One region of the Desemzia sp. C1 genome, then DNA from elsewhere that is predicted to be linked to it. Evidence: riboswitches for the same ligand, from Rfam matches in the RefSeq annotation. Region 1 holds a riboswitch; each other region holds the start of a gene.
The links. Region 1 has a riboswitch for lysine ahead of LMF32_RS03605 (diaminopimelate dehydrogenase). Riboswitches for the same ligand answer to the same signal wherever they lie in the genome.
Positions count from the first base shown of each region.

Region 2: linked by a shared signal. The riboswitch ahead of LMF32_RS06055 (Na+/H+ antiporter NhaC family protein) and the one ahead of LMF32_RS03605 (diaminopimelate dehydrogenase) in region 1 are both predicted to bind lysine.
Region 3: linked by a shared signal. The riboswitch ahead of LMF32_RS05965 (ABC transporter permease subunit) and the one ahead of LMF32_RS03605 (diaminopimelate dehydrogenase) in region 1 are both predicted to bind lysine.
Region 4: linked by a shared signal. The riboswitch ahead of LMF32_RS11035 (TIGR00366 family protein) and the one ahead of LMF32_RS03605 (diaminopimelate dehydrogenase) in region 1 are both predicted to bind lysine.

Region 1 is NZ_JAJIZP010000003.1:645,665-650,533, forward strand. It holds gene LMF32_RS03595 (MerR family transcriptional regulator) at 1-350, opposite strand, end outside; gene LMF32_RS03600 (GNAT family N-acetyltransferase) at 499-921, opposite strand; gene LMF32_RS03605 (diaminopimelate dehydrogenase) at 999-1,970, opposite strand; lysine riboswitch at 2,070-2,215, opposite strand; gene nrdD (anaerobic ribonucleoside-triphosphate reductase) at 2,433-4,616, shown strand; gene nrdG (anaerobic ribonucleoside-triphosphate reductase activating protein) at 4,609-4,869, shown strand, end outside.
Region 2 is NZ_JAJIZP010000003.1:1,161,259-1,166,127, forward strand. It holds gene LMF32_RS06045 (DUF368 domain-containing protein) at 1-571, opposite strand, end outside; gene LMF32_RS06050 (hypothetical protein) at 765-1,454, shown strand; lysine riboswitch at 1,474-1,645, shown strand; gene LMF32_RS06055 (Na+/H+ antiporter NhaC family protein) at 1,740-3,455, shown strand; gene LMF32_RS06060 (biotin--[acetyl-CoA-carboxylase] ligase) at 3,612-4,592, shown strand; gene LMF32_RS06065 (ECF transporter S component) at 4,589-4,869, shown strand, end outside.
Region 3 is NZ_JAJIZP010000003.1:1,137,667-1,142,535, forward strand. It holds gene LMF32_RS05960 (amino acid ABC transporter ATP-binding protein) at 225-959, opposite strand; gene LMF32_RS05965 (ABC transporter permease subunit) at 972-2,549, opposite strand; lysine riboswitch at 2,695-2,866, opposite strand; gene LMF32_RS05970 (ATP-binding cassette domain-containing protein) at 3,398-4,342, opposite strand; gene LMF32_RS05975 (ABC transporter ATP-binding protein) at 4,326-4,869, opposite strand, start outside.
Region 4 is NZ_JAJIZP010000003.1:2,183,481-2,188,349, forward strand. It holds gene LMF32_RS11020 (GTPase) at 1-37, shown strand, start outside; gene thpR (RNA 2',3'-cyclic phosphodiesterase) at 67-642, shown strand; gene LMF32_RS11030 (CoA pyrophosphatase) at 644-1,273, shown strand; gene LMF32_RS11035 (TIGR00366 family protein) at 1,309-2,709, opposite strand; lysine riboswitch at 2,860-3,007, opposite strand; gene LMF32_RS11040 (sensor histidine kinase) at 3,211-4,869, shown strand, end outside.

The sequences.
Region 1 (4,869 bases):
GCTACATGCTCATCATAAGTAGCAATCTTATGGATCAGCAAATCCCGTGCCTGTTCCATCTCAACAATACGAGCTTCTATCTGTTGGAGTTGATTAGAAAGAATTTCTTTCTGCGCTTTTGAAACGTCTTCGGTAGATTGAGCTAATGTTGCAAATTCAATCATCGATTCGATAGATAACCCTGCTTTACGTAAACTTTTTGCTAAAAAAATCCAATTCAAATCCATTGTCGTATAATTCCGATACCCATTTTTATCCCTTTTGACAGGCGGAATGACACCGACTCTTTCATAATACCTTAACGTATCTATCGATAACTCAAACATCTTTGCTGCACTTTTAATGTTCATCTTTCAACCTCCTAAACATTCATACTAACTAGTATTATAAACTATGGAGTTTACTCCATACCAACAAATATAAATGGTTGATGAAATGAAAAAAAGCAATCTCTTTGGTCACTACAAGAGATTGCTTTTTAACTACTGTAACTAACGCTCACATTCCATCGTATCTTCGGTCTTTCACGAAAGCGGCTGCTTCTAGATCCTCTGCCATTTTAAATCCTTGGCGTTTGTAGAAAGAAATAGTACTTTCTGTTCGATCCGTTAACAGCAGATTTTGATTGACCTTAGGATACTTGTTGAGTACTCGATCAAGCAGCTCGCCGCCAATTCCTTGGTGTTGAAAATCGGGTTTCACCAATAGATCTTGTACAAATAAAATCGTCTCTTTATCAGTAATATACCTAACTAATCCAATCAATTCCTGTTCTTTATACGCAGTGATTATAAAAGAATTTCGGATGCCTCTTAACAGTTTTTCCATGTCTTTCGTATAAGCGGACCACCCCACTGAATCGTATAAAGCATGAACAGCTTTTTCCGGCAGATGTTGGTTTTCTTTAAAGATAATTGTCATGTTGTTTTCTCCTCTGATTTTATTTTTTCTTAATAATCAGTAGAAGATTTCATACAGCAACGTCATTTAAGCCCTCCTTAAAGCAGTTCTTTCCGCAACTCTGCTCCTGATTTTGGAGAAAGATACGCTGGTGCGATATCAAAAACCGTTTTGGCGCCGTATTGTTTTTCTTGTGCTAAACGATAGGCTGCTCGAGCATAAGCAATAGCTGCAGCTGCAGTGAATTGAGGATTGCTGTCCAAATCTAAGCTGAATTCATAAACAGCCATATTCGCTTCATCAGTATACCCTCGACGAATCACACGTCCGCCATGCGGCATCCCTGTATGCTGCTGGTAGAACTCTGCTTCATTTATAAAATGAACTTCTGATTCGTATTCTGCAAAATAATCTTTCATCGTTTGGATGTCTTTTGTGATGCCTTCTTTATCTGCACCTTCTTCAGGCACAATATAGCACACTCGTTTATGAGAAGAGGTTTTTGTGTAAGAAACTTCTTTCCCTTCTTTGATTTCCGTGATCAAATCGTCATTAGGAAGAGTATATTGTACCCCTAATTTAACACCCGCTACTCGTCTGATAGCGTCACTGTGCCCTTGGCTGACCCCTTTGCCCCAGAACGTATATGTTTCTCCTTTGGGCAATACAGATTCCGCTACCAATCGATTCAATGAAAACAAACCAGGATCCCATCCAGTCGCAATCACTCCTACTGTCTGATTGGTTAGTGCTGTTTCATTGATACTGTCAAAGTGAGCCGGTATTTCAGCATGATTGTCGTAGCTGTTTACTGTGTGGAAATTCTGTTGCAGTACAGGAGCTTGGACAGGAATATCCGACTTCGATCCTCCACATAGAATCAAGACATCGATCTTATCTTTAAAATCAGTGATTTCGTCCAACTGATAAACTGCTGCATTACTCGGCACTTGTGCAGGATCTCTTCGTGTGAAGACACCTGTTAGTTCCATATCCGGGTTCAAGGCCAACTCCGTCTCTACCCCTTTTCCTAAATTACCATACCCTACAATACCAATTTTGATCGCCATCGTGTTTCCCCTTTCCAAATCCCTTATTGAATAATTGTTCATGAAAATAAACAAAAAATCATGAGCAAAAGGCACCCATGATTTTCTCCTTCTGCCCTCAATATAAGCAGTTCTTCGCATTTGAGATGGGCATCTCAAAGTTGACAGTACCATACTTATTTAATATGATCCCAATGCTTTCTAGCATTTCGGCGACTGCACCTTTCGACAAGCTACTCTTTACAACCGCGACCTCTATCTTATATCGACTATTCTGTTTAATTTTCTTAACCCTAACACACGGTTTTTTAGAAATCAACTCATTCCTGTGGAGCGGAATGTGGCAACCAACAGATACTTACTAAAACACAACATGTAGTATTTAAGTAATTAAAAAAGTTATACATATGGTGTTTTTTTAGTTGTTATTTATTTTTTTAGCGGTAAAATAAAGAATAGATCATATAGAAAGCAGGAAGTCATATGTCACCACATCAAAAAAATGCAGTCTTACATAACCCTTTAACTGTCCAAAAAAATGACGGTCATTTAGAACCGTATCAATCTTCTAAATTGAAACGTTCGCTTTTAAAAGCTGCCCGTTTGGCGGACACTACAGAGTTATCCGATTTTAATGCTCTCGATTTGCTTAATGAAATAGAAAATTCTCTTTATTTTGAAGAAGAGGAAGTTGTTTCAACACTTTATTTAGATAGTCTTGTGAAAAAAGTTCTATCATTAAAAGGGTATCAAGCAACTTTAGAACACTACCAAGAATTCCAATCGAGTAAGCAACGTTCCCGCCATCAAAACCGAGATATCGATTATATGATTACTAAATTGTTGGCAAAAGATAAGACAGTAGTCAACGAAAACGCCAATAAAGACAGCAATGTATTCAACACCCAGCGCGATTTGACCGCCGGAATAGTGGCAAAAACGATTGGTATACGTTTATTGCCTAAATCGGTTGCCAATGCCCACGAAAAAGGCGACATCCATTATCATGATTTGGATTACACACCCTACTCTCCTTTAAGCAACTGCTGCTTGATCGACTTTGAGAATATGTTCGCTCAAGGGTTCAAAATAGGGAATGCTGAAGTAGAAAGTCCTCGTTCTATCCAAACAGCAGCTGCCCAAACGGCTCAGATCATTGCAAATGTGGCTTCCAGTCAATACGGCGGCTGCAGCTTTGACCGGATCGATGAAGTGTTGGCTCCCTATGCACAACTCAATCATCAAAAGCATCAATCAGAAGCTGAAAAATGGATCTCAGATCCTGAAAAGAAACAAGCTTACGTAACAGAACGAACTCAAAAAGACATTTATGACGCGATGCAAAGTTTAGAATATGAAATCAATACGCTTTATACTTCCCAAGGTCAAACACCTTTTACTAGTATTGGTTTTGGTTTAGGAACGAATTTGTTTGAAAGAGAAATCCAAAAAGCTATTCTCCAGATTCGAATCCAAGGCTTAGGGAAAGAAAAGCGGACAGCCATTTTCCCAAAACTGATCTTTACGTTAAAACGCGGATTGAACTTAAGCCCGAGCGACCCTAATTATGATATCAAACAGTTAGCCATAGAATGTTCTACTCAACGAATGTATCCGGATGTTTTGAGTTACGACAAAATTGTGGAGTTGACTGGAAGCTTCAAAGCGCCTATGGGTTGCCGATCATTCTTACAAGGATGGAAGAATGAACAAGGACAAGACATTACAGCTGGCCGTATGAATTTGGGCGTAGTGACACTGAACTTGCCTCGAATGGCTTTAGAAGCAAATGGAGACTTCTCTCTTTTTTGGACCATTTTCCGTTCTCGATTGGCTGTAGCCAAAGAAGCACTCGTTTATAAAGCTAAGCGGGTAGAAGAGGCTCTTCCTGAAAATGCGCCGATCCTTTACCAACATGGAGCATTTGGACAGCGGCTCGCTCCCGGAGAATCTGTAGCGTCTTTATTTGCTCACAAACGAGCAACTGTTTCACTCGGTTATATCGGATTATATGAAGTTGCAGCTTCTTTTTACGGGAATGATTGGGAAGCGAACCTTGAAGCAAAAGAATTTACTCTGGAGATCGTTAAACAATTGAAAAATGCTGCTGATCAATGGGGTGACGAATACGGCTATCACTTCAGTGTATATTCTACTCCTAGTGAAAGTTTGACGGATCGTTTTTGTCGTCTGGATACCGAAAAATTCGGTGAGGTCCCAGACATTACCGCTAAAGGTTATTATACGAATAGTTTCCATTATGACGTCCGGAAAAATCCTACTCCTTTTGAAAAGCTGGATTTTGAAAAAGACTATCCGCAGTTTTGTTCTGGAGGCTTTATCCATTACTGCGAATACCCGAAACTGGATACCAATCCAAAAGCTCTGGAAGCAGTATGGGATTATGCCTATGATCGAGTAGGCTACCTTGGCACCAACACTCCGATTGATCATTGCTACAAATGTGATTTCAAAGGCGAATTTGAACCTACAGAAGTTGGCTTTAAATGCCCTGTTTGTGGCAATCACGATCCGGCTGAATGCGATGTCGTCAAACGGACATGCGGTTACCTGGGTAATCCGCAACAACGTCCTATGGTAGCAGGACGCCATAAAGAAATCCGGTCACGGGTCAAACACTTGAAAGGTCGTGACGAAAATGCCTAACCCGATCGAATGGACGTCTGCTGCTTACAGCCGGAACTTCATTGCCGACTATAAACCATACAATTTTGTCGATGGTGAAGGAGTACGTTGCAGCTTATACGTCAGCGGGTGCTTATTTGCTTGCAAAGGTTGCTATAACAAAGTAGCCCAGTCGTTTACTTACGGAAGACCGTATACAAAGGAACTGGAAGATCAAATCATTGAAGACTTGCGTGCTGAATATTGCCAAGGTTTGACCTTATTAGGTGGGGAA
Region 2 (4,869 bases), 520 kb from region 1:
TGACTGAATTTAGAATACCGTAATAATAACCAAGAACCATCAGTACAAGCGACCCGCTAACTCCTGGCACGACCATCGTAGCCGAAGCAACGACTCCGACAAAGAACATTTTAATAATAGATCCAAAAGACAGAGTGATCGTTGACATCGTATTTCCTTCTGCTTGAACTAATGCAAGGCCGACAACGAGAGCAAAAAACACAAGAAATAACGCAATGTGGGAGAAAGAAATGTTCTTTTTATCTTGACGTAAAGCAAGCAAAAAGGATTTTGTCAAAATCGGGATCCCACCCAAAATCAACCCAATAAAAGCTAGTGCTGTCGGTAAAGTGTACTGGCTGAGCAACACTTCAATCAAATAAGAAAACCCAATAATACCTAAAACCAGACCTATACCTAAAGGCAGCAACACCCTCATGCTTTTTTTCCAATTTTTAGCCAAATGCGTAATCGAATAAATCAAATCATCATAAATACCTAATGAGACCGCCATAGTCCCTCCACTAACACCTGGAATAATATTTGCTATTCCCATTAACATTCCTTTTAAAATCATCCATATATAACTCATCATCGATCTCCTTTATTTATGGTAAAATACATAAAACAATTGTACGGAAATCTCGAGTAGATAGCAATAATTCTTTCAAATTGCTGTTTTTTCAGAATTGGAAGTCAGAATTAGAATGATCACAGGAATAGGGTAGAAAAGGATACATGTGCTAAAATAAGATTTTAGAAATTATTTTGGAGGAGTTAACAGAGTGGATCATAAAAAGGAAGATCATACAGCTAAATGGAAAGATAGAGTAGGTCAAATCGTGTTAGTTTTGCTTGGTATATCTGTTATCTATGCTGTGTATATGTTGTTTACGGCCCCTTCAGGTGTGCCAGATAACGGATTTGAAAAAGTAAAGAGCGATTACGTACTGACATTATTGCAATGTTTAGTAGGTGTTATCGTGATGTTTATTCCGTCTGTTATTGAGAAAAAGTTTTTAGTGGATATTCCAGATGTGATGGAAATGCTTTATTTTGTGTTTTTGTTTTGTGCTATTTATTTGGGAGAAGTGAGAGATTTTTATTACCGCATTCCAAGCTGGGATCTGATTCTTCACATGTTTAGTGGAGCTATGCTGGGTGCATTAGGTTTTGTTTTGGTCAGTTTCTTCAATGATTCCGAAAAAGTGAATATGCAGTTAAGCCCAATTTTTGTCACTTTATTTGCTTTTTGTTTTGCGCTGGCAGCCGGAACGTTATGGGAAATATATGAATTTTTAGCTGATGGTCTTTTAGGGACGAATATGCAAAAATTTATTACAGCTGATAGAGAAGTGCTGGTTGGACGTGACGCTTTAGCAGATACGATGGAAGATTTGATTGTCGATGCATTGAGTTCTCTGGCAGTTTGTATTATAGGTTTTTTTACATTAAAAAAGAAAGTAAATCGTTAGAAAAATAACGCTGTCTAGGCAACTTGATTGCAACTAGTTCGTAAAGTCGTAGAGGTGGCACGATGAAATGACTTGAAAGGATGAATTGCCGAAGTTAACAGCGATGCCAATTGTTGTTTGCTGGGGGTAAGCAGAAAATGTTTATCACTGTCATAAATTTTTGCAAAAATTTGTGGAGGACTATTAACGAACGGATACATGACGTCTATTAGAGATAACATAATGCCTCGAGTTGAATAGAACTCAAGGCATTTTTTTGTGTCTAAAAGAAGGGGAGTTTAAAGGTTGAAGAAAAATATTTTGATCGGGATAGTCGTCATTGCTTTTGTGGCAATAACTTTAGCGACTGATTTTACAACAGGTGCAGATGGTGCAATCCAATTTGGGTGGTTTTCATTAGTTCCTCCAGTAGTGTCCATACTATTAGCATTTATAACCAAAAACGTTCTGATTTCATTATTTTTAGGAATCTTTGCAGGGGCTTTCGTTTTGCATTCTGTGGATGGTTCGATTTTCAGCGCAATCGTGCAGTCATTTTTAAGCATTGTGGAGTACAGTTTAACGTCACTTGCAGATCGATACAATGCAGGGATTATTTTACAAGTTTTAGTCATCGGAGGACTGATTGCCTTAATGACTAAAATGGGCGGGACAAAAGCTGTAGCAAATGCTTTAGCAAATAAAGCTAAAGGTCCTATCAGTGCTCAAGTGATATCTTGGATATTAGGGCTGCTGCTCTTTTTTGATGATTATGCTAATGCCTTAATCGTTGGACCCGTTATGCGACCGGTAACAGATGAAAAGAAAATTTCTCGTGAAAAATTGGCTTTCGTTGTTGATGCTACTGCAGCCCCTGTAGCAGGTATCGCATTGATTTCAACATGGGTAGGTTACGAAGTAGGGTTGATTCAAGATGGCTACGAAGCTATCGGACAAAACGTAAATGCGTATAGTATTTTCTTAGAAACGATCCCTTATCGCTTTTACAATATTCTAATGCTGTTGTTTGTGGTCTGTACAGCATTGTTTTTAAGAGAATTTGGCCCAATGTTGAAAGCCGAGAGAAGAGCTAGAAAATACGATGCAACGAATGAAGAAGAAATTGATCCTCATGCAATGTCCAGTGAGTTGGATGAAATGAAACCTGCTAAAGGGGTCAAATTAAGTATTTGGAATGCGATAGTGCCTGTTGGTACGCTGATCGTCACTTCTTTGATCGGTTTTTACTTTAATGGATACAACACTATTATGTCTGGCGAAGATGCAGCATTGATTGCGGACCTGAAAAACAGTCCATTTTCTTTTACAGGGATTCAAGAAGCGTTCGGTGCTTCTGATGCCAGTGTGGTTTTATTCCAAGCAGCCTTATTTGCTAGTATAGTGGCCATGGTGATGGGGGTACATCAAAAAGCCTTTACTTGGGGAGAAGCCGTTGATACTTGGATTGGCGGTATGAAGTCTCTAGTAGTTACAGGAGCGATCTTATTGATGGCGTGGTCTCTAAGTGCTTCGATCACTGATTTAGGTACTGCCCAATTTCTAGTCTCTTCATTGTCTGATACGATGCCGGCGTTCCTATTGCCATCGGTTATTTTTATCTCAGGCTCAGTCATTTCCTTTGCAACAGGAACCTCTTATGGAACGATGGGGATCTTGATGCCGTTAGCTATTCCATTAGCAGCTGGCTTATCTGGAGATCCGCAGTTTATTGTCCTTTCAGCTGGGGCTGTTTTGACAGGAGCAATATTTGGCGATCATTGTTCACCGATCTCAGATACAACAATCTTGTCTTCTATGGGAGCTAGTGTAAACCATATTGATCATGTGCAAACACAAACGCCTTATGCGCTTACGGTAGGAACCATATCCGTTCTATTCGGCTTCCTTCCAGCAGGTTTAGGTATGCCGATTTGGATTATTTTACCTATTTCCATCCTAGTAACCATCGGAGTTGTTTACTTTATTGGTAAACCCATAGAAGAACCAGTTACTCAAAAATAAAAACAGTCAAACTAGATAAAACAGTACAAGTACTATTCTAATGGAAACTTGTACTGTTTGTTTGTTTCATCATTGTTACCCTTGGTGAAAAAATGGTTGACATTCATTCTCTGAAAAGTAAACTAGAATCAGTAAATGAATGCAAGGAGTGTCAACATGACGACAAAAGAAAAGGTATTAATGTATTTGATCGAGCACAAAGGTGAAGTCATTTCAGGTCAGGAATTAGCTGACAAATTAGCTATCTCAAGAACTTCTATTTGGAAAGCAATCAAAACGTTGCAGACAGAAGGGTATCAAATCGAGGCCACAACCAATAAGGGGTACTTGTTGGCTCATGAACCAGATGTGTTGTCTAAATCATTTTTATATTCCCAATTGACTGACAAACCAGACGTTTTAGAAGTACATAAACAAGTTGGATCGACAAATGATGAGGCAAAAAAATTAGTCACTGAACGGTTTGTTGGAAAAGGAGTCCTATTAGCAGAAGAGCAAACGAACGGCCGAGGACGATTGGGTCGGCAATTTTACTCCCCTACTCAAACAGGCCTGTATATGAGCTTGATTTATCCAAATAAACAACAAGCAAATGCTGGTTCTGTAACGACTGCAGCAGCAGTTGCTGTCTGTAAAGCCATTGAAAAACTGACCGACAAAAAGCCCGTTATCAAATGGGTCAATGACATCTTTTTAGAGGGTCGTAAAATCTGCGGTATTTTAACAGAAGGCGTCATCAACTTTGAAACAGGAACGATTGATTCCATCATTGTAGGAATTGGGCTGAATGTAAAAGCAGCTTCTATGATTCCTGAAGAATTCCAGTCGATCATTGGTTCCATTTATACTCACGAAGAAACCAGTAAAGTGACGCGTAATCAATTTGCGGCGGAAATCATCAATCAGCTAGATATCATGTATCAAAACTTAGACCACAACAACTATTTAGATGATTACCGGGAACGGTGTTTTGTTTTAGGACGATCCGTAACTTTCACAGAAGGGCAAACGACGTACAAAGGAATTGCTAAAAGTATTGATGATGAAGGCGGTTTGGTCGTTAAATTGGAAAGCGGAGAATGGAAAACAGTGCGTTTTGGAGAAATCAGTATTCAAGTAGAGGGGATCAAAAAATGAAGCTGACAGTCAAAGACCTCACTCAAATCAGTTTACTGGCAGCTCTGACATTTATCAGCGGCTTTATTATGATTCCTTTTGGTCCGGTTCCGTTCACGCTGCAAACGTTATTTGTGTTAGTGACCGCTCTACTGTTGAAACCGAAAGCAGCTTTTTTAACACAAGTGGTACATTTGCTGTTAAAAATTTTGCTCGGAGGCGGACAACTATTTTTGAGTCCTAGTTTTGGCTTCCTGTTCGGTTTTATCTTAGCTGCAACTGTGATGAGCCGATTATT
Region 3 (4,869 bases), 490 kb from region 1:
TCCTCAAAAAGGGGACGGAAAGCGTTCTCGCAGATTCCGCAATACCTAAACCAGCAAATAAAAGAAGAGTCCCATACAGACAGAGCATAGAATGCTTACTGTATGGGACTCTTCTATGGGTTAAACGATAAAATTTCAAGACCATCAGATTATCGGCAAGAGCTCCTTGAACCTCGTCGTTTAAAACTTACGTTAAAAAAACAATATTAAATGCAATGCTAAAGCTAGTTCAATACTCGAGACAGAAAGGCTTTCGTACGTTCTTCTTTAGGATGGTTGAAGATTTCTTCAGGAGTTCCAGCTTCAGCGATGACGCCTTTATCCATGAAGATCACGCGGTCGGAAACTTCTTTTGCAAAACCCATTTCATGCGTGACGATGACCATCGTCAAACCTGTTTCTGCTAAGTGTTTCATAGTTTTCAAAACTTCTCCGACGATTTCTGGATCCAAAGCAGAAGTCGGCTCATCAAACAGCATAACGTCTGGATTCATAGACAGAGCCCGTGCAATAGCTACACGCTGTTTTTGTCCCCCAGAAAGTTGATCCGGTTTAGCATTGACGTATCTTTCCATATCAACTAGTTGCAGGTTTTCTTGAGCAATTTTTTCTGCTTCCTCACGATCTCTTTTCAATACAGTTACTTGTCCAGTGACACAGTTCTCCAAAACGTTCATGTTATTGAACAAGTTGAAAGATTGGAATACCATGCCTAGATTTTTACGGTATTTTGGCAAACTGTATCCTTTTTTCAGAACATTTTCACCTTTATAAATGATTTCTCCGCTGGTTGGTTTTTCTAATAAATTTATGCAGCGAAGCAGTGTAGATTTTCCTGACCCGGAAGAGCCGATAATAGTAACAACTTCCCCTTTAGTAACGGAAAGGCTGATATCTTTCAAGACTTCGTTTTTTCCAAAATTCTTTTTTAAATGATTAATTTCGATAGTTGCTGACACGAGAAGACCTCCTTATTCCTCAGGATTTAATTCATCAAGCATGGCATATTCACTTGGACCATCAATTTTTCGTTCGACCAGACGCAAGAGCTGAGTTGCTGAAATTGTTAAGACAAGATAGATAACACCAACGATCGTAAAGGTCTGGAAGTATTGGTAGTTAGTACCCGCAGCGGTTGTTCCTTGGAAGAACAAGTCAGCAACACTAATAACACTCAGAACAGCCGTGTCTTTAATATTGATAATGATCTCATTACCCGTTGCCGGCAGGATATTCCGCATTACTTGGGGAAGGACAACCTTGATCATTGTTTGGCCATGTGTCATTCCAATGGCTTGAGCAGCTTCAGTTTGACCTTTGTCAACAGCGAAGATACCCCCTCTGACGATTTCAGACATATACGCTCCAGTATTGATCGACACAATCAACAACGCTGCAACTGTCCGGTTCATAGAGACACCAAAGGCTAATGCCGTTCCATAATAAATGACCATTGCTTGCACGATCATGGGAGTTCCACGAAAGACTTCAATATAGATAGTCAAAAGTCCATGAACAATTTTTTGGAGGAAACGGCTAAATGGATTTTCAGCAGAGGGCAGTGAACGGAAAATACCAATGAGCAATCCAATCAGCAACCCAACAATAGTTGAAAATACAGCGATAAAAAGAGTCAGACCTGTTCCACGAAGAAAGAGGATACCATATTCATCTAAAATGTTTCTAAAATCACTAAGCAACCCTTCATCTGAATCAGATTCTGCAGTTTCGCCATCAGGTACTTCTTCTACTGCAGCAGGTTGCTCTTTAATGGCAGTGTCCATTAATTCTGTACGTTCATCTTCGGAAATGGTTGCGATGATTTCATTGATTCGTTCAAGATCTGGATCTCCTTGACGCATTCCAATAGCCACTTGCACGTCTTCGGGATTGGTTTGGAATCCTTCTCCCTCATCAAATTCCACCATGGTTAAGTCTGGATTAGCACCAGTAGCTGTTATCCCTTCAGGACGTTCGCTAACGTAACCGTCAATGACACCTGAAGCAAGGGAAGTACGCATGGCCGAAAAATCTTTCATGGCTTGTTCTTTTTGTACATCGGGTATTTGATCAATAACAGTGTAATGAAACGTACTCTGTTGGGCAGTGATTTTTGCGTTAGAAAGATCAGACAGGTTGCGTGCATCGGCAAATGGACTGTCTTTTCGAGTGACTACCACTAAATCTGACTCATAATAGGCATCGGTAAAGTCGATTTGCTCACGGCGTTCTTCAGTTGGAGACATTCCGGCAATAACGGCATCAATCGTTCCAGACTGCAACGCAGGAACCAGGCCATCCCATTGGACTTTGACAATGACTAATTCTTTGCCTAATCCGTCTGCGATTTTTTTCGCGATCTGAACGTCATATCCACCAGCATAAGCAGACCCTTCCTCTCCAAAAATAGGAATAGCACCGTTATCTGGAGATGTCTGTGTCCAATTAAAAGGTGCATAACTGGCTTCTAAACCAACCCGAAATTCATTATCTGGACTTTGTTCTTGTGCTTTCACCGTTAGAGGTTGTGCTAAAGAGACAAAGCAAATGACACTTAGTAGTAAAAGTAAAATATTTTTTTTCAAATGACTCATTCCTTTCACGAGGTCTGAACAAATGATAGAAAAAAAGGTACAAAAAAAGCCATCGTCCATGATTGGAAAATGGCTGAAGACTTTACGTCGGCAAACCTTTTACAAGCATAGCGCAACTCAGCAATAGCTGAGACAGTTTACAAATTGTTCATTTGCAACCCAACAAAATGTTCAAGCAAGAATCATTTTGTTTCGGCGATGTCCCCTAGCTCTGCTTCACAGTGTTGCCTCACTCAGCAGGATTAATGAACCTCGCGACCTCTATCAAAATATTAAGGATACTCGTATTTAATTGGTGATCTTTATAAGATTTTAGAAGAAAACTATGCAGTTGTCAATTTTTTATTGTAAAATTTTCCATCTTGTAGTTATTAAGTAAAGACGAGACTGTTTATTTACGCGTCTTTATAAAAACTATTTTAGTTTTAAGGAATTCAATAAACTCTTTAAATGCGACAAAAATTCACCGTTCAAAGCCAACAAGGAAGTGGCGAAGACAGTATGTCACAGCTTCACGAATCGATCGTAACTTATTAACATCAAATAGTATACAATCTGGTTTTTATGCAAATACTAGAACTGAAAAGAGTTGACTAAATACATTTATTTTTAATTCTAAATTCATGAGAAACATACGTCTAAAAATTTCAGGAGAAACATGGGAGTGCTTGTAGCCTTAGGACATGATCTTTGGCTCGAGGTGGTCCCATGGCTGTCTATAATTCCCCTATAAGTCGGAAGAAATTTTGTTAGAAATTAAAGAAAACAAAAAATCCCCTGCCGAATAGCAGGGGATAGAATAATTAGTATTTAGCTAATTTTTCTTGAAGACCTGGTACATCTGATTCACGACAGTACACAAAATGTCCTGGTGCGATTTCTCTCAGCTTTTCTTCTTCGCCATTTGAAGGACGAGGAGTGTAAGCAAAGCGAGTACGATTGCGTTCGTAATCTGGATCAGGCAATGGAATAGCTGAAAGCAGACTTTCTGTATATGGATGCAATGGTTTGTTGTATACGTCATCAGCAGGTGCTAATTCAACGATTTTACCAAAGTACATTACACCGATACGGTCACTAATGTATTTCACCATAGACAAGTCATGTGCAATAAACAAGAACGTTAATTTTTGTTTTTTCTGCAATTCCATCAACAAGTTGACTACTTGCGCTTGGATAGACACATCAAGAGCAGAAATCGGCTCATCCGCAATGATCATTTTAGGATCCACTGCTAAAGCACGAGCGATTCCGATACGTTGACGTTGTCCACCTGAAAATTCATGCGGGTAACGAGAAGAGTGGTCTTTGTTTAATCCAACTAATTCCAGCAATTCTTCTACACGAGCAGTAACTTCTTCTTCGCTGTTGGCTAATTTATGAATCTCAATTCCTTCAGCAATGATATCTCTTACTTTCATACGAGGATTCAAAGAAGCATAAGGGTCTTGGAAAATCATTTGCATGTTTTTACGAAAGTCTAATTGATCTTTTCTTCCGTGTAAAGAATGAACTTTAGTACCATCAAAGTAAATTTCACCGTCAGTTGGGTCGTACAAACGAATGATCGTACGTCCAGTTGTCGTTTTCCCACAACCAGATTCCCCTACAAGCCCGAAAGTTTCACCTTCATAAATATCGAAAGAAACATCGTCAATGGCTTTGACTTCATTTTTAGAACCAACGTTAAAGTACTGTTTTAAGTTTTTTACTTCTAAAAGTTTTTTACGATTAGTATCTTGGCTCATTTACTTCTCCTCTCGAATCACGTTCAGTTGTGATTTCATCAACTGAAAGATTGCCTTGTTCTTGATCGATCTCAACATCTTGACCGCTCAGTTTTGTCAGGTCGCTTGACGGAGCAAGGTCCACTTGCTTAGCACGGAAGCCGTTTTGACGGGCTACGATACCAGCTGGAGGAGTAACTTTTGGAGCATCCGGATGTAATAACCAAGTTGCTGCAAAATGAGTGTCAGATAATTTGAATAAAGGCGGTTCGTACATTGTATCTACTTTCAACGCATACTCGCTACGAGGAGCAAATGCATCACCCTTAGGAGGATTCAACAAGTCTGGAGGTGTTCCAGGAATAGCGTACAAATAACCACTTGTTTCTAAAGTAGGCATAGAACTTAATAGTCCCCAAGTGTAAGGGTGTTGTGGATTGTAGAAAATCTCGTCAACCGTTCCCACTTCCACAAATTTACCAGCGTACATAACAGCTACACGGTCTGCAACGTTTGCTACAACACCTAAATCATGAGTGATAAAGATG
Region 4 (4,869 bases), 1.5 Mb from region 1:
AGAGAAGAAAAAATGGTGGAGAAGAAAGAAATCATAAGACTGACATGACGCAGGGGGTGAAAATGGATGCGTGTTTTTGTTGGGTTTGAACTGGACGAAACAGCAAAAAAGGCTCTTTTTAATGTGCAGCAGCAAATGATTCCTGCTGCAAAAAAAGGCCGTTTCACGGATAAACACAATTTTCATTTCACCCTTCAATTCATTGGTGAAGCCAATCCAAAAGAAATCGGTCAGTTAAGAACGATAGTCGCTGAAACAGCAGCTGAAACGAGCCCTTTTGATCTGTCAGTAGAGGTACTTGGTGCATTTCAAAAGAAAAAAGGCTTGATTCTATGGGCCGGTCCAAAAACAAGCGACCCATTGCTGCAACTGTATGAACGGCTGCATACTGTAATGAGAAAGAAATCGTTTATTATTGAAAAACAGCCTTACACACCTCACATCACTCTAGGACGAAACATTGGATGGAAAGAAAGCGCCAAAATTTCTTTCAACCCATCATTAGAGCATCCAATCCCCGTCCAATTAGAGTATTTGACTTTATTTGAAAGCGTACGCGTAAATGGTCGCTTAATGTATCGTCCTTTTGTGCGGTATCCCTTAAAGAGTTCAAAGAAATCTGCTGAAAGGAAAGAAGAATGATTTGATAGACAACATAGAAACGTTTTTCGCTCAATACCAGCCAAAACCGTTACACGTAACCAAAGAATACGCCGTACTCATCCCTATCATTGAAGTAGATGGTATTCCGCACTTGTTGTATGAGGTGCGCAGCCAACATATCTCCCAACCAGGAGACACATCTTTTCCTGGCGGCAGAGTTGAGCCGAATGAGACAGTTAAAGAAGCAGCGATTCGTGAAACTGTTGAAGAGCTGCAGATCCCAATCGAATCAATTCATGTCTTAGGAGCAATGGATTACATCGTTCAGAACAACCGTGTCATTCATTCAGTATTAGCCGAAATCAAAGGGGTAGACTTGCTGGATATTATTTGGAATGAAGAAGTAGAAGAAATCTATACGGTGCCGATTCAATACTTTATAGACAATGAACCGGATCATTATACGGTCTTAGGAATGATGAAGTACCCGCCTGATTTTCCTTATGACCGCATTCCAAATGGAAAACAATACAATTTCGGAAAACCTAAAAGCACGATTCCTTTTTACAATTTAAGTGATCATTATTTGTGGGGCTTTACAGCTTCACTGACCGAACGGCTTATTCATTTGATCAAAGAAAATAAGTTGTTTGACAGTAAAAAAGAGTGAGGCTCAAAGGCCTCACTCTTTTTATTTGCGTTTAATTAGAACGGTCCGTATTGAATGTAGTTCGCGATCAATAAGAAAATCATTCCCATAACCAACCAAATCAACATCAATTTACCAATGAATTTCAACCAAACATCATAAGATACTTTAGCGATGGATAATTGAGCCATCAATACACCAGAAGTTGGGATAATCGAATCCATAAAACCATCACCGAATTGGAACGCTAAAACAGCAGTTTGACGTGTAATACCCAATGTATCCGCTAATGGAATCATTACTGGCATAGTAGCTGCTGCTTGTCCGCTTCCAGACGGAATAAAGAAGTTGATCACGATTTGAGTGATGTACATTCCAACGACTGCTAATGAATCCGGTAGAGAACTGATCAAATGAGACAAATAGTTGATCAATGTGTCAATGATCAATCCATCTTCCATAACCACTAAGATTGAACGAGCGATCCCTACAACTAATCCAGCGAAGACCATTTCTTTCGCTCCAACGACAAATGATTCTGCGATGTCGCTTGGAGACATTCTTGAAATCAATCCAGTTAAAATACCCATTCCAAGGAAAACTGAACCAATCTCGACAATAAACCAGCCGTATTGGAATACACCGTAACCAATAATGGCAAAACCGCCAATAAATACAATCAATGTAGCTAAATGTCTTTTAGTGAAAGCAGGAAGATTTTCAAAATCGATTCCTCCAGCAGTCACATGGGTACCTGCTTTGCAGTCATACAACAAGCTTGTTTCTGGATTTTTCTTTACTTTCTCTGCGTAACGCATCAAGAATACAGATGTAGCTACCCATAGAGAAAGAAGAATAATAATTCTAAAGCCGACTCCAGAAAACAACGGCAATTCAGCAATTTCTTGAGCAACTCCTACAGAGAAAGGATTCATGAATCCGGCGAAAAATCCGATGGCTGCTCCTAAAGAAATAATCGATACACCGACTAAGGCGTCATAACCTAGAGCCAATGCTAAGGCTACACCGATTGGGATAAATACAATCGTTTCTTCTGAAAGCCCCATTGTAGAGCCCAACACACCAAAGACTAATAGTAAAATCGGAATGACCCATTTTTCTTTTCCTTGCAGTCTTTTAACCAATAAGTTGATTCCAGAGCTGATCATACCTGAATCTGTGATCAATTGGAATGCTCCTCCTACGATGAATAAGAAGAAAATGATGTCAGCTGTCTCCGTCATTCCTTTTGGAACGGATTTTAATACATCAAAAAATCCTTGTGGGTTCGATTCAACGATAGTGTAAGAATCAGGAATAACCACTGTCCGTCCGTCAACTTCAGCACGTTCAAATTGACCGGCCGGTAAAACATATGTCATGATCGCCATAACGATCGTAAAAGAAAGTAGTGTCACGAATGTATGTGGAATTCGTGATTTTTTTTGTTGCAACATAATAATAAGTCCTCCTAGTATTTTATCGAAATCAATACTATTCATTAAAATGCTTTTGAAGAGGCAGCAGAAAAAGTAAAAAAAATACACAAAAAAGCTATGAGCAAAAGGGCCCATAGCTTTATTTATACTAGACTATACCTTCTGCCCACAACATGAAGAGCGCTCCTATAGCAAATTTGGGCAATTTGCTTAGGCAGTGCTACGCTTATTCAGCGCAGCCCCAGTACATTAGCACTTCGGCGATAATTCCTTTCAGATACTCTTACTCTTAATTACCGCGACCTCTACATCACATTGAATAATATTCAGTTCATCAACAGTTACAAACTATACATCATCCTTAAAAAGATTGCAATCTTTTGGAAAGGTTTCTAATAAAAGCCTTCGTTTTCCCCCGATTTTAATAAATTGATGCATAAAAATACCATTATTTTTTTCAGAAATGGTGTAGACTAAGAGTAGAAAATAGTTTTTGTCTACTTTACTGGAGGAGTGCTTATGCTGTCATTATTTATCCTACTGCTTGAAAGAAGCGGTTTGATTATCTTATTAGCTTACCTGTTGATCAATATTTCTTACTTCAAAACAGCTTTAGCCAACCGAAAAGATTTGTCTGTTAAAATCAAATTAATCATGGTTTTTGGTGTGTTTGCATTGATCTCAAATTACACAGGAGTCGAGATCAACAAAGATCAACTGATCATGAACCAATTTGTCACTCAATTATCTGCAGACTCGGCTCTTGCGAACACACGGGTATTGACGATCGGTGTCTCCGGATTGATCGGGGGCCCACTCGTTGGGACGATTGTAGGACTGATATCTGCAGTAGTCCGCTACTTCCAAGGAGGAGGAAACGTGCATATTTACGTTATTTCATCCTTATTGATCGGATTGTTTTCAGGCCATTTCGGTGGACGCTTTGTTAAAAAAGGAAACTATCCATCTGCCGTTGACGGGATAAAAATCGGCTTTTTGATGGAGTTGGTTCAAATGCTGTGTATCTTACTATTAGGCAGTTCATTCGCCGAGTCGTGGGAGCTGGTTCGTTTTATCGCCTTGCCGATGTTATTGACCAACAGTATTGGTACAGCAGTTTTCTTATCCATTATCGACACGACTTTAAAGCAGGAAGAACAGACAAAAGCTGTCCAAACGCACGATGTGTTGCAATTAACGAATCAGACACTGCCTTATTTCCGTTCTGGGTTAAACGAAGAATCGTGTGAAAAAGCTGCAAAAACCATTAAAGAATGGATGAAAGTAGACGCTGTCAGTATCACCAATCAAGATCGAATTTTAGCTCATGTCGGAGCAGCCAGTGATCACCATATTCCATCTACCGAGATCATCACGGATCTGTCTAAGCAAGTGTTGAGTTCGGGCAAACTAAGAGAAGCGCATTCGCGCCAGGAAATCGGCTGCAATCGTTCTGACTGTCCTTTAGCAGCGGCTATTGTGATTCCTTTGCAGTCAAAAAATAAAACAGTCGGCACGTTAAAATTGTATTTTACGGATCCGTCAAAACTAACTTTTGTGGAACGACAGTTAGCAGAAGGACTAGGCAATATCTTTTCTCAACAAATCGAATTGGGTGAAATAGAAGAACAAAGCAAACTCTTACAAGATGCGGAGATAAAATCTTTGCAGTCTCAAGTCAATCCGCATTTTTTCTTCAATTCAATCAATACGATCTCAGCCTTGATCCGTATAGATAGCGAAAAAGCTCGAACACTCCTGATTCAGTTGAGCAATTTTTTCCGATCCAATTTAACCGGGGCAAGAACCAATATGATTCCTTTAACCAAAGAACTGCAGCAAGTAGAAGCTTTTCAAACATTAGAGGAAGCTCGCTTCCCAGGGCGGTATAAATTAACGATCGACTACGACAAAGAACTGGAACAAACCTTGTTACCGCCTTTCTTGATTCAAGTGTTGGTCGAGAACGCTTTTAGACACGCGTTTAAACACCGTAAAACAGGCAATCACGTTTGGGTAGATGTTCATGGAGAAGAAGAAACAATCCAAATCAGTGTAAGTGATAATGGGGTAGGAATCGATCCTGCACTAGTTGATAAACTGGGCAAAGAGATCATTCCTTCTGAAAAAGGTTCCGGATCTGCATTGGAAAATCTAAATAAACGCTTGATCGGACTT